Regions from separate parts of the Kitasatospora sp. McL0602 genome, predicted to be linked through region 2. Evidence: riboswitches for the same ligand, from Rfam matches in the RefSeq annotation. Region 2 holds a riboswitch; each other region holds the start of a gene.

Region 1 (3,197 bases), 2.2 Mb from region 2:
CCTCGAACCTCAACTTCACCGCCGGGCAGACCGTCCCGAACCTGGTGACCGTGCCGCTCGGCGCCGACGGCAGCGTCGACATCTACAACTTCGCCGGGAGCACCGACGTCGTCGCCGACGTCTTCGGCTACTACACCAGCGCCCCGTACGGCGCGGGCTTCACCCCGACCGGCCCGACCCGGATGATCGACACCCGCGAGAAGGGCAACTCGCCGATCGGCCAGGACTCCACGCTGCAGCTGCCGGTCGCCCGGGGTGGTCTCGGCACCACCAAGGTCTCGGCCGTCGTCCTGAACGTCACGGCGGTCAACGCCACGGCGGGCGGCTACCTCACCGTCTTCCCGGGCAACGGCACCAACCGCCCGACCACCTCGAACCTCAACTTCGGCCCCAGGCAGGTCGTGCCGAACCAGGTCGTCGTCCCGGTCGACGACTCGGGCCTGATCAACATCTACAACCGCTTCGGCTCCACCGACGTCGTGGTCGACATCTTCGGCTACTTCACCGACCCGGTCGGCACCCCCGGCGCCCTGCAGAACGGTACGGACAGCAGCCTGCTGTTCCCCTGCGGCCCGACCGCCCCCGGCCGTTGGGAGACCGTCGTGGACGGCCAGGCCGTCTCCGTGGGCGCCCTCGACCCGGGCCCGCTGCCCTACTCCTCCGACCTCCGCGTGCACGCGGTGGTGACGGACCCGTCCGGCCTGACGACCGACTACGCCACCGAGAACGGCCACGGGATGGCCATCCCGCTGCCCAAGCCGGTGCTCAGCGGCGCGTACAGCTTCTACGCGTACGCCACGGACGGCAAGGTGTCGACCCCCGCGAGCAAGCCCTGCTACTTCCAGGCGGACGGCGACTCGCGGGTCGGCGCGGTGAACATCACCTCCGACGCCGTCCCGGGCCAGATCTACCCGGGCACGATGCTGAACTTCACCTTCAGCGCGGTCTCGACCGGCAGCAGCAACGGCCGGCAGATCGCCGACTTCTGCTACGTCGACGGCCAGCCGGGCAGCGGGTGCACCCACATCGCCGCCGACAAGGACGGCAAGGCGCACCTCCAGCTCCCCGTCGGGCGCTGGGGCAGCCACACCCTCTTTGTGCAGGCGTCCACCGTGTCCGGCTGGGTCGGTCAGTACGCCGAGTACGACTTCTACGCCCGCTCCAACTAGCCGGGGTGCGACCGGGAGGGCTCGGCCCTCCCGGTCGTCCGGCTACGGCTGGAGGCCGTGCGCCTGGAGCCAGGGCAGCGGGTCGATCGGGGCGGCGCCGTCCGGGCGGACCTCCAGGTGGAGGTGCGGGCCGGTGACATTTCCGGTCGCGCCGACCTTGCCGAGCACGGTGCCGGCGGTGACGGCGCCGGAGGCGGTGGTGATGGCGGAGAGGTGGCAGTACCAGATCTCGGTGCCGTCGGGCAGGGCCTGGATCACCCGGTAGCCGTACGCGCCGGACCAGCCCGCCGAGCTGACGGTGCCCGCGCCGACGGCGGTCACGGGCGTGCCGGTGGGGGCCGCGAAGTCGAGGCCGGTGTGCAGGTGCGACCAGTACGAGCCGGACTGGCCGTAGTGCGCGGTCAGCGTGTAGTTGGCGGCCGGCAGGGTGAAGGCGGTGAGGGCCGCGCCTGCGGACTCCGCCTCGGCCTCGGCCTGCTGGGCGGCCCGCTTGGCCTCGGCCTCCTGCGCGGCGGCCAGCCGGGCGGTCTCCTCGGCGGAGGTGCGCTGGCCGTCGGCCTGCTGCTGGATGCGTGCGGCGAGGGCCAGCCCCGGGTCGGCGGAGAGCTCGATGGTGCTCTCGGCCGCCGCTGCGCTGGCGGGAGGCGGCACGGGCACGGCTGCGGCGGCCGGCACGGCGGCGGCGAAGCCGGTCGCGCCGAGCGAGGCGGCCATCGCGGTGACGCCGATCAGCGGCCCGCCGGTGCGGGTCTGCCGGGGCATCCGGTGCCGGGCCTGGAGGTCGGCGGGTTCGTCGAGCAGCTTGGTGGCCGCTCCGGGGTTCGCGGGGGAGTGCGTCGACGCCAAGGGAGGCGCGCTCCTTTCCTTCCTTCGCGCCTACCGGGTTAGCTGACGGGTTCGGAGCAGGAAGGTCTCCTACGGCCGGGCGGGCCCGGCTGATTCACCCCAGTGGAACGTGGTTCCCCGGCTCCCGGACCCACCGGCGAAGGCGGGTCCACGGATTAGGCGACGGCGCACGGTGCCGTTTCGGGTACGGCGTTGCCGACCGCGCTGCGTTATCAAACGTTAATCCCACGAGTCCCTGATTCCAAGCCACTCCGACAGGTGGACCAGACCTCCGGAGGTGATTCGGGTGGTTCGCGACCTTTTCACCCACCCGGCCACCGCACTGCGCACACCCCGGCTGAGTAGCCGTACTCATGTGGCGGGCACGGAAGTTGGAGAGCCTTCAGACATGAACGCACCGACGCAACCCCGCACCACGGCCGCGTACTACATCCAGGCCGTGCTCTCCTTCGCCCTCGCCTCGACCGCCCTCGCCGTCGGGATCGCCTACCTTCCCGTCAGCGCGTGGATGCGCGGCTTCCTGGCCGTCGGCCTGCTCTACGAGATCACCTCGGCGTTCACGCTCGCCAAGGTGGTCCGCGACCGCCAGGAAGCCGGCGCGATCACCACCCGGGTCGACCAGGCGCGGCTGGAGAAGCTGCTGGCCGAGCACGACCCGTTCAAGGTCGAGGGACTCTAGGCCCCTTGCTCCCCGGCCTTCGCCGCCAGCTCGGCCTTCGCGGCGAAGGTGACACCCCCGGCGGACCAGTTCTTGGCCGGGATCTCCTCGATCGCGACCCAGATGTTCTCCGGCTTCACCCCGGTGACCCGGGCGTAGGTGGCGGTGAGCTCGCGGCTGATCTCCGCGTTCTGCTCATCGGTGCGGCCGGACAGCTGCTTGACGTTGATGAACGGCATGACTGCTCCTCGGTACGACGGTCGATCCCCTGTGCGACGGGTTCCTTGATCCTTCGCGACCGTACCGCACGGCTTCGCGGCACCCCCTTGACGGCTAAGGCTATTAGCCTTAGCTTTATGGCTATAGGGAACACCGCAACGGCCCCGAGGAGACCGCAATGAACGCCACCGCCACCACCCCCGACCACACCACCACCCGTCACCTCGACCTCCCCGGTGGCCGGATCGCCTTCGACGACACCGTCTCCGGCACCGGCACCCCCATCGTGCTGCTGCCCGGCATGC
Region 2 (3,197 bases):
CCCGCCAGAGGCTCTGCACCCGCCAGAGCCCGTCGGGCCCGCGCAGCAGCTCCGTCCGGACCAGCCCGTCGGGCAGTGGCCCTGCCACCAACTCCCGGTACGACCTCACCAGCTCGTCCTCGCGGCCCGCCGGGACGACCGCACTGACCTCACTCAACACCTGTCCGGACATCGCCCTCACCTCCGTCACTCCAGGCTACGCCGCTGCTTATAGTCACCACATGCGTACTTTCGGTGGGCGAGCGGTGCTCGCGGTGGCGGCGGCGGTTCTGGCGATGGTCGGCACGGTGGCGGCCGCCCCCTCCGACTCCGATCTGGAGGTCGTCCGGATCGATCCGGACGCGGCCCCGCCGGGCGGTCTCACCACCGTGCACGGCTTCGTGGCGAACCTGGGCCCGGAGGCGGCGGCCTCGCCGTTCACGGTGGAGATCGACGTGCCCGTCGGGTTCACCTTCGAGGGGCCGTACTTCCCCGCCGGGTGCGTCCGGTCGGCCGCCGGGCACGTCGTCCGCTGCACCTTCGGCGCCGGGCTCCCGCAGGGGCGGACGGCCACCGCGCTGGCCCCGGTCCGGGTGAACGGCAACGTGCCCCCCGGCACGAAGGCCGAGGGGCACGTCAGGGTGTTCGGGCTGGACGACCGCCACCCGGGGAACAACGGCACGCCGTTCACCCTCACCGTCACATGAGGGTCACGAGGTGACGGTCAGCGGTAGACCCGCACGTAGTCGGCGGCCATGGTGATCGGGGCCGAGCCCGACGGGCCCGGGTGGTACTGCCCTGCGCCCACCGACAGGTTCAGGATCAGGTACGCCGACCAGTTGGTGCCGACGCCGGTGCCGTCGGAGAAGACCTTCACGCCGTTGACGTACCAGTCGACCGAGTTCGCTCCGTAGTAGGTGCCGATCGTGACCCACTTGTCGGCGCCGACGGCGTTGGCGTCGGTGTAGTACTTCAAGCCGGACTTGACGTGGTTGGTCAGCTCCAGCAGGTTCGGGTTGTCGGGGTGGTACTCGAAGGAGTCGATCTCCCCGTTGCCGTTCTTCCACGTCCACAGCGCGGGCCAGGCACCCGACCCGGCGGGCAGCTTGACCCGGGTCTCGGCGTAGTCACCGGTCTTCACCTGGAAGCCCTCCTTCGAGCCCTCCGTGGTCAGCAGGCCGGTGTCCCAGGCCTGCTTGCCGTTCTCCAGCGTGTGGCTGGAGGGAGTCGCGGTGAAGGTGGCCACGCCGTTGGCGACGCTGACGTTGCTCTTGTTGAGCCAGTCGAGCTTGTTGTCGTCCGGGTTGTGGTTGCCGTACTTGTACGCGGTGCTCTGGTCGCCGACCCAGCGGTCGCCCCAGCTGACGGCGCTGTTGAACTCGTCCGACCAGGTCAGCGCCTTGCCGGGGACCGGCGAACCGGTGCTCGGGGTCGGCGGCGGCGTGGGCGCCGGGGTGGGGGTGGGCGTGGGGGCCGGGGTGGGTGTCGGAGTCGGGGTCGGCTTCGGCGCGGGGGCGGGCGTGGGGGCCGGAGCCGGGGCGGGCGCCGCGCCGGAGACGGTCAGCGCGTGGGCGGCCAGGTTGTGCCAGCTGCCGGAGTAGTCCTGCCAGAAGCCGAACTGGGTGTACGTCCCGGCCGGGAGGGTGCGGGCGCCGGTGGTGATCGACACCCCGCTCGGGCAGATCCGCACGTTGGAGGCGGAGCCCGGGAAGTCGAGGTTGCGCCCGGCCGCGTCACGGACGCCGACCCCGAGGGTCTTCGCCGTGAAGCAGGAGCTGGAGTGCACCGTCAGGCCCGCCGAGGCGGCCGTGCCCGCAGCCATCGCGGCGGGGGTGAGACGGTCCTGGGTGACGCCGACGGCGGCCTGAGCCTGGCCGGCGAGCGGGACGGCGACCAGGGCGGCGGCGCCGGCGATCGCTCCGAGACGGGCAGGGGTGGCGGGTATGCGCATGGGGGTGGCCCTCTGAGACGCCTGCGAGGTGAGCTGTCGGATTCGGGCCTCAAGGGTCTGGCCCGGCCGCTTGTGGGAGCGGCTTCACCCCAAGCCGGGCCCCGGCGCGCCCGTAGGCGCGAGGAGCACGGCGACTGACCTGGTTCCCCCGCTCCTGTCCGGTTTCTCCGGTTCGGCTGCCTGCCGGCGGGTGGACAGGATTCGGCGTCCCGACGGCAGGGTCCGCGAGACGCGGACGACCTGTGCAGGCTAGGCAGCTTGTTCGTGATCAAACAAGAAAACGGCGCGAGACAAGGCTCACACCGCAGCGCACCGCACTGGCGTGCGGATCTCCGAGGTCGGTCCGTACGCCACAAGTCGCCCGCGTTCCCTGCTAGTTACCCGTGGGTGAAGTCTTCGCTCAGGGCTTCCGCCGGGCCCGGCCGGGCCTCCAGACTGCTGGCATGCGAATCACTCTACGCGCGTTGCAGACGCGTGCCGTCTCCGCTGCAGCTGTCGGCCTGCTCACGCTGGCCCCCACCGTCGTGTTCGCCGCCGACGCCCATGCCACCGTCAGTGGCAGCGTCTGCAAGACCGCCCTGCCCAGCCAGGCGAACGACACCCTGGCCCTGATCGCCAAGGGCGGCCCCTACCCCTACTCGCAGGACGGCGTCGTCTTCCAGAACCGCGAAGGCGTGCTGCCCTCCCAGAGCACCGGGTACTACCACGAGTACACGGTCATCACCCCGGGTGCCCCCACCAGAGGCACCCGCCGGATCATCACCGGCAAGACGTACCACGAGGACTACTACACCTCCGACCACTACGTGACGTTCTACAAGGTCAACTTCAGCTGCTGACCCCTGCCACACCCTTCGCCGCCCCGCGCCACCGCCACCGAATTGCAACCACGGCGCAGCGCCCCGGTCGGATAGGTTGGGTGGGTGCGACCGGCTCTCCGGGCGCACCCACCGCCGCACCCCCAGGTGCAGCACCAGCCGCTTCGAGACCGAGACGAGGGACCTCCCGAAGATGACCGCGCCCCTGCCAGGCTTCGCCGGACGCACCTACCTCTTCCAGGTCGACAACGGCGCCGCCTTCCGCAACGCCTACTCCGCCGACGGGACGCGGCTGCGCTGGGAGGGCCTCGGCGAGTCGGCCGGCCAGTGGGAGGACGTCTCCCTGCACGTCGCCCAGGTCGGCCCCGCGCTCTACTTCGTCAGCTGGACGGAGGCGAGCGGCATCACCGTCAGCCACGTCATGGACCTCACCGCGATGACCGTCCGCG
Region 3 (3,197 bases), 1.8 Mb from region 2:
CGCACCTGCTCAACATCGACCCGCCGGACCACACCCGGCTGCGGCGGCTCGTCTCCAAGGCGTTCACCCCGCGCGGGGTGGCCGAGTTCGAGCCCCGGGTGCGGCAGCTCACCGACCGGCTGATCGACGGCTTCGCGGCGCGCGGCTCGGCCGACCTGATCCACGAGTTCGCCTTCCCGCTGCCGATCTACGCGATCTGCGACCTGCTCGGCGTGCCGGAGGAGGACCAGGACGACTTCCGCGACTGGGCCGGGATGATGATCCGGCACGCCAAGCCGGGGCAGAGCGGTGGGCCGCGCGGCGGCGTCGCGCGGGCGGTGAAGAAGATGCGGGCGTACCTGCTGGAGCTGATCCACCGCAAGCGCGCCGATCTCGGCGACGACCTGATCTCGGGGCTGATCCGGGCCAGTGACCACGGCGAGCACCTGACGGAGAACGAGGCCGCCGCGATGGCCTTCATCCTGCTCTTCGCCGGCTTCGAGACCACCGTGAACCTGATCGGGAACGGCCTGTACGCGCTGCTCGGGCACCCCGAGCAGCGGGCGCTGCTCCAGGATTCGCTGCGGCGCGGCGAGACGGAGCTGCTGGCCACCGCCGTCGAGGAACTGCTGCGCTACGACGGCCCGGTGGAGCTCGCCACCTGGCGGTACGCGACCCGGCCGCTGACCATCGGCGGGGTCGACATCCCGGCCGGTGACCCGGTGCTGGTGGTGCTCGCGGCGGCGGACCGCGACCCGGCGAGGTTCGCCGACGAGAACGTCCTCGACCTGGCGCGCAAGGACAACCCGCACCTGGGTTTCGGCCACGGCATCCACTACTGCATCGGCGCCCCGCTGGCCCGGTTGGAGGGGCAGGCGGCGCTGAGTGCACTGCTCACCCGGCTGCCGGATCTTCAACTGGCCGCCGATCCGGACGATCTGCGCTGGCGTGGTGGCCTGATCATGCGGGGGCTGCGGGAGTTGCCGGTGTCGTTCACCGCCGAATGACGGCGCGTCGCATCAACGGCCCTGGCAGCGGTCTGAATACGCATCAATCCGGACATACCTCCACGGTTTGTGGACAATCAATGACGGTCCGTAATTCCCGTGTGATGTCGGCGATATGAGCTTGTGATCTGTCAGTTGATCTGCCTATGGTCCCTGATGTCCGCAGCTGCGGACCCCGTGCGCGGTACGCCGAACCCTGCCCGCCGCGCTCCCGGGCACTCGACCAGACCCTTGGGCAGGGGCGGAGGACCCAGGTTTGGTGCCGTCCTCCACGGCTTGGGGTGAAGCCGCACCCGGCGGAGCGATCCGCCGGTACGCGGCCGGGCCACCTCCCGGTCCGAACCCGACAGCTCACTTCGTAGGCGTGCGGAGAGGGAATTCGTCATGCTCTTCACCGGTTCGGGCCGTCATCGTCGTCGTACGCAGACCGAGAAGGCGATCGCCGTCGCAGGTGTGGCGGGCGTCGGCCTCGCGCTCCCGCTGCTGGCCGCCTCCGGCGCCCACGCGGCCCCCGTCACGACCTGGGACAAGGTCGCCGACTGCGAGAGCGGCGGCGACTGGGGCATCAACACCGGCAACGGCTTCTACGGCGGTCTCCAGTTCACCTCCAGCACCTGGAAGGCCTTCGGCGGCGGCCAGTACGCCGGGCAGGCCAACCAGGCGACGAAGGGTCAGCAGATCGCCGTCGCCGAGCGGGTGCTCTCCTCGCAGGGGCCGGGCGCCTGGCCGGTCTGCTCGGTCAAGGCCGGTCTGGGCAAGGGCGGTTCGGCCGCCTCGGTCGACACCAGCTCGGACGTCGCCCCGACCGCCTCGACCCCCTCGGCGGGCAGCAAGAAGGCCGCCAAGCCGGCCCGGCCCGCCGCGCCGAGCGCCCCCGCCGCCGCCACCCCGGGCTTCCCGGGCAAGGCCGGGTACGACGCCGGCTCCGGCAAGTACTGGTACCAGAAGGACGGTGGCTGGTACTGGACCAGCCACCAGAGCATCTACAACCAGTTCGCCGCCCCGGCCCAGGCTCCGGCCCAGGCACCCGCAGCCACCCCGACCCCGGCTGCCAAGCCCGCTGCCAAGCCCGCAGTCTCCGGCCACGGCTACACCGTCAAGGCCGGTGACACCCTGTCGAGCATCGCCCAGGCGCAGGGCGTCTCCGGCGGCTGGCACACCCTCTACGACGGCAACAGGCAGACCGTCGGCGGCGACCCGGACCTGATCCTCCCGGGCCAGGTGCTCAACCTCGCCTGACGCTCCGGCCGGAACGCGGCAGGGGTCGACCCCTGCCGCGTTCCAGCGGGTTCCAGCAGGTCCCAGCAGGTGAACTACTGGCGAGTAGGCAGGCCACACGGTGAGACGGAGCCTGGGTCAGCACGGCTGGAGGCCCGGGTGAGGTTAGGCTCTGGTCGTAACGACTTCACATCCCGCTTCCGCAAGGAGATGCCTCGTGCCGTCCATTGATGTCGTCGTAGCCCGTGAGATTCTCGACTCGCGCGGCAACCCCACGGTCGAGGTCGAGGTCGGTCTCGACGACGGCAGCACCGGCCGTGCCGCCGTCCCGTCCGGCGCCTCCACCGGTGCCTTCGAGGCGGTCGAGTTGCGTGACGGCGACAAGAACCGCTACCTCGGCAAGGGCGTGGAGAAGGCCGTCCTGGCCGTCATCGAGCAGATCGGCCCGGAGCTGGTCGGCTACGACGCCACCGAGCAGCGGCTGATCGACCAGGCCATGATCGACCTGGACGCCACCGACAACAAGGGTTCGCTGGGCGCCAACGCGATCCTCGGCGTCTCCCTCGCCGTGGCGCACGCCGCCGCCGAGGCCGCCGACCTGCCGCTGTTCCGCTACCTCGGTGGCCCGAACGCGCACGTGCTGCCCGTCCCGATGATGAACATCCTCAACGGCGGTTCGCACGCGGACTCCAACGTCGACATCCAGGAGTTCATGATCGCTCCGATCGGCGCGGAGTCCTTCTCCGAGGCCGTCCGCTGGGGCGTCGAGGTCTACCACACCCTCAAGGGTGTCCTGAAGGAGCGCGGCCTCTCCACCGGCCTGGGCGACGAGGGCGGCTTCGCCCCGAACCTGGACTCCAACCGCGAGGCCCTCGACCTCATCACCGAGGCCATCAAGAAGGCCGGCTACGTGCCCGGCAAGGACGTCGCGCTCGCCCTGGACGTCGCCGCCTCCGAGTTCTACAAGGACGGCGCGTACCAGTTCGAGGGCAA
Region 4 (3,197 bases), 220 kb from region 2:
CCTAAGACCGACCGGCGAACGGAAAACGCCCGGCCGCCCGTGACGTGGGTGTCACGGGCGGCCGGGGCGGTTGCTGCTACAGCGGTCAGACGTTGACCGAGTGAGCGCGGAGGTACGCGATCGGGTCGATGTCCGAGCCGTAGTTCGGGGTGGTGCGGATCTCGAAGTGCAGGTGCGGGCCGGTCACGTTGCCGGTCGCGCCGGAGAGGCCGATCTGCTGCCCGGCGGTCACCGACTGCCCGGCGGACACGCCGATCGAGGACAGGTGCGCGTACTGGGCGTACTTGCCGTCGGCGAGCTTGATGATGATCTGGTTGCCGTACGCGCCGCCGTTCCCGGCGGAGACGACGGTGCCGTTGCCGACGGCCCGGAGGCTGGTGCCGACGGAGGCGGCGAAGTCGACGCCGGTGTGGTGGCCGCTGGCCCACATGGTGCCGGGCACGCCGTACGCCTCGTTGATGTGCGGGTTGGCCACCGGGGCGGTGAAGCCCGAGGTGCTGGCGACGGCGGCCGGGGCGGGGGCGGCCTTGGCGGCGGTCTGGGTGCTCGCCTTGGTGCTGTACGAGACCGTGGTGGTGGCGGGCTTGGCCGGCTTCGCGGGCTTGGCGGCCTGCGGCGCGGCGGCGGGGGCCGGGGTGGCGGGCTTGGCAGGGGCCGGGGCGGCGGCCGGGGTGGCCTTGGCGCCGACGGTGAGCTGCTGGCCGGCGAAGATCAGGTTCGGGTTGCCGCCGACGACGGTGCGGTTGTCGTCGTAGAGCTTGTGCCAGCCGCCGTCCACGTGCTGGGCGTCGGCGATCTTCGACAGGCTGTCGCCGCCGACCACCTTGTACGTGGCCGGAGCCGCAGTGGCGGGCGCAGCGGCCGGAGCGGCGGCGGCGGGTGCGGCCGCCGGGGTGGCGGCGTGCGTCGGCACCGTGACGGCGTCGGCGCTGGTGCGGAAGGAGTGCGGGGCGGCCGGGGCCTGGTCCGCGTGGGCGGAGGCGGCGCCGATCAGGGGGAGGGCGAGCGCCGAGGCGGCGAGCGCCGTGGTGATGCCGATACGGGTCAGACGAGTACGGCCGTGGTTGCCCAGTGCGGACATGGGTCAGTTCCTCTCCGACGCCGGCGAGGTGAGCTGTCGGGTTCGGGCTGGAGTTGCCCGGCCGCAAGCGCGGCTTCACCCCAAGCCGGCCGGACAGTGTCCGGTCGGCAACTTACCTGGGTCCCCCGCTCCTGCCGTTACAGAGCTCAGTGGTGTCCGACGGGTGCCGGCAGGACTAGGCGTTGCACCCGTTGGGCCTGCTCGGTCAGTGGCCGGGCAGTCGCTGAAGCAAAACTCATTGCCCGTCGGGAAGCAAGGTTGGTGGTCGAACAAGGGCCCAAAGGCCGGGAATTCGATGACGCTGCGAACAGGGGATCAAGCCGTGCGTGTGCGCACCGACCGCGCACGGTGACCACTGCTCGCCGAGCGGTGAGTTCGGCGCCAGGCCGCGCCCGTGTGGTCACGGAGCGCAGCCGTCAGGCGTCCGCGCGGTGACCCTGCTCACTCTTGTTGCGCATGCGTCAATTCAGGAGAGGTCGAAGCCCGTGAGGAAGGCGGCGAGTGCGGCCTCGTCGCCGAAGGTCTCCAGCTGCCCGGGGGAGCGGCGCTGCCAGAGCAGAAGGAGCAGGTCGGAGGCGGTGCCCCGGACGGCTGCCGCGCCCTTGCCGTGCTCGTGGGTGACGGCCCAGGCGCCGTCCACCGCGCGGACGGACCACTCGCCGGGGCCGTCGGTGGCGTGCAGGTGGAACCCGGCCGCGGGGAGTCCGGTGGGCAGCTCGTCGGCGGTGAAGTACGCGAAGAACTCGTCCACGCCGTCCCGGGCGAGCGCCTGCTCGACCGGTTCGTCCCGGCCGGCGGCGGCGAGCGCGTCCCAGCAGTGGACGGCCGTCTCCTGGGCCATCCGCCGCTGGATGAAGCCGACGTCCTTCCTGCTAGCCCAGGTCCAGCGCGGCAACGCGGGGTCGAGCACCTCCAGCGCCGCGGCGCAGGTCTCGACACCCTCGGCGAACCACTCGACGAGCTCGGCGTCGTCCGGGAGCGGCGCATGCTCGAACGTCGACGGGTCGGCGAGCGCCTGCTCGGCCATGGCCGTCCAGAAGCGGTGCACCCGGCCGGTGTGCCGCAGCAGCTCGGCGACCGTCCAGTCGGGGCAGCTGGGCACCTGAAGGTCGAGCCGGCCGGCGGCGGCCTCGGCCATCCGCGCGCCGTCGCGGCGCAGGGCGTGCATGTACTCGGTCTGATCCATGGTCAGTGACGGTAGCCGCCGCCGGGCAGGGGGACCATCGGTATCCCCGGCGGCGCCGTCGTAGGCTGCCGGGTATGCGAGATTTCGGGACGGGGATCAGCTGCCTGCTCAAGGGGCAACGCTGGGTGGCACGGCACGGCCGGTGGTGGGGCTTCGGGATGATCCCGGCGCTGATCACGATGGTCGGGTACGTCGCGGCGCTCGCCGCGCTGGCCGTGTGGTCCGGTGACCTGGCCGACTGGGCGACGCCGTTCGCCGACGGCTGGGGCTCCCCCTGGCAGGGGCTGCTGCGCGGGGTGCTGACGGCGGCGCTGATCGGTGGCGGGGCGCTGCTGGCGGCCGTCACCTTCACGGCGGTGACGCTGCTGGTCGGCCAGCCGTTCTACGAGTCGCTCTGCGCGAAGGTGGACGAGACCGAGGGTGGGGCTCCGGCCGCCCCCGAGGTGCCGCTCTGGCGTGAGCTGCTGGTCTCGGCCAGGGACAGCATGTCCGTGCTGGTGCGGGTGGTGGGCTTCGGGCTGGTGCTGTTCGCCTGTGGCTTCATCCCGGTGCTCGGGCAGACCGTGGTACCTGTGGTCGGGGTAGGCATTTCGGGGTATTTTCTGGCGGTCGAGCTGACGGCGGTCGGTCTCCAGCGGCGCGGTTTCGCCCAGCGTGAGCGGCTGCGGATGCTGCGCGGTCGGCTCGGGCTGACGCTCGGTTTCGGGGCGCCGCTCGTCCTGCTCTTCCTGGTGCCGATGGTGACGGTGCTGCTGATGCCGGGCGCGGTGGCCGGGGCGACGCTGCTGGCGCGCGAGCTGGCGCCCGTACCGACCGAGGGCCCCGAACTCGATGCGGAGGTAGGGGTCGAGGATGAGGATGAGGCGCGGATTTCTAGGTAAATAGTACCAAGCAGGGCAATTTGACACCCGGTCAGCCAATGCGCCATAA

Evidence for each region. Region 2 has a riboswitch for cyclic di-AMP ahead of ACR68M_RS04675 (glycoside hydrolase family 16 protein). Riboswitches for the same ligand answer to the same signal wherever they lie in the genome.
Region 1: another riboswitch for cyclic di-AMP. It lies ahead of ACR68M_RS14420 (M23 family metallopeptidase); the one in region 2 lies ahead of ACR68M_RS04675 (glycoside hydrolase family 16 protein).
Region 3: another riboswitch for cyclic di-AMP. It lies ahead of ACR68M_RS12665 (transglycosylase family protein); the one in region 2 lies ahead of ACR68M_RS04675 (glycoside hydrolase family 16 protein).
Region 4: another riboswitch for cyclic di-AMP. It lies ahead of ACR68M_RS05690 (M23 family metallopeptidase); the one in region 2 lies ahead of ACR68M_RS04675 (glycoside hydrolase family 16 protein).

Annotation. Positions count from the first base shown of each region.
Region 1 is NZ_CP197246.1:3,196,463-3,199,659, forward strand. Features, by position in the region: gene ACR68M_RS14415 (hypothetical protein) at 1-1,169, shown strand, start outside; gene ACR68M_RS14420 (M23 family metallopeptidase) at 1,212-2,015, opposite strand; cyclic di-AMP (ydaO/yuaA leader) riboswitch at 2,029-2,187, opposite strand; gene ACR68M_RS14425 (YiaA/YiaB family inner membrane protein) at 2,404-2,694, shown strand; gene ACR68M_RS14430 (tautomerase family protein) at 2,691-2,912, opposite strand; gene ACR68M_RS14435 (alpha/beta fold hydrolase) at 3,071-3,197, shown strand, end outside.
Region 2 is NZ_CP197246.1:983,919-987,115, forward strand. Features, by position in the region: gene ACR68M_RS04665 (antibiotic biosynthesis monooxygenase) at 1-172, opposite strand, end outside; gene ACR68M_RS04670 (hypothetical protein) at 222-686, shown strand; gene ACR68M_RS04675 (glycoside hydrolase family 16 protein) at 704-1,930, opposite strand; cyclic di-AMP (ydaO/yuaA leader) riboswitch at 1,939-2,108, opposite strand; gene ACR68M_RS04680 (ribonuclease domain-containing protein) at 2,374-2,769, shown strand; gene ACR68M_RS04685 (MoaF-related domain-containing protein) at 2,942-3,197, shown strand, end outside.
Region 3 is NZ_CP197246.1:2,804,867-2,808,063, reverse strand. Features, by position in the region: gene ACR68M_RS12670 (cytochrome P450 family protein) at 1-986, shown strand, start outside; cyclic di-AMP (ydaO/yuaA leader) riboswitch at 1,198-1,367, shown strand; gene ACR68M_RS12665 (transglycosylase family protein) at 1,371-2,225, shown strand; gene eno (phosphopyruvate hydratase) at 2,422-3,197, shown strand, end outside.
Region 4 is NZ_CP197246.1:1,207,285-1,210,481, reverse strand. Features, by position in the region: gene ACR68M_RS05690 (M23 family metallopeptidase) at 86-1,081, opposite strand; cyclic di-AMP (ydaO/yuaA leader) riboswitch at 1,085-1,243, opposite strand; gene ACR68M_RS05685 (maleylpyruvate isomerase family mycothiol-dependent enzyme) at 1,548-2,267, opposite strand; gene ACR68M_RS05680 (EI24 domain-containing protein) at 2,342-3,148, shown strand.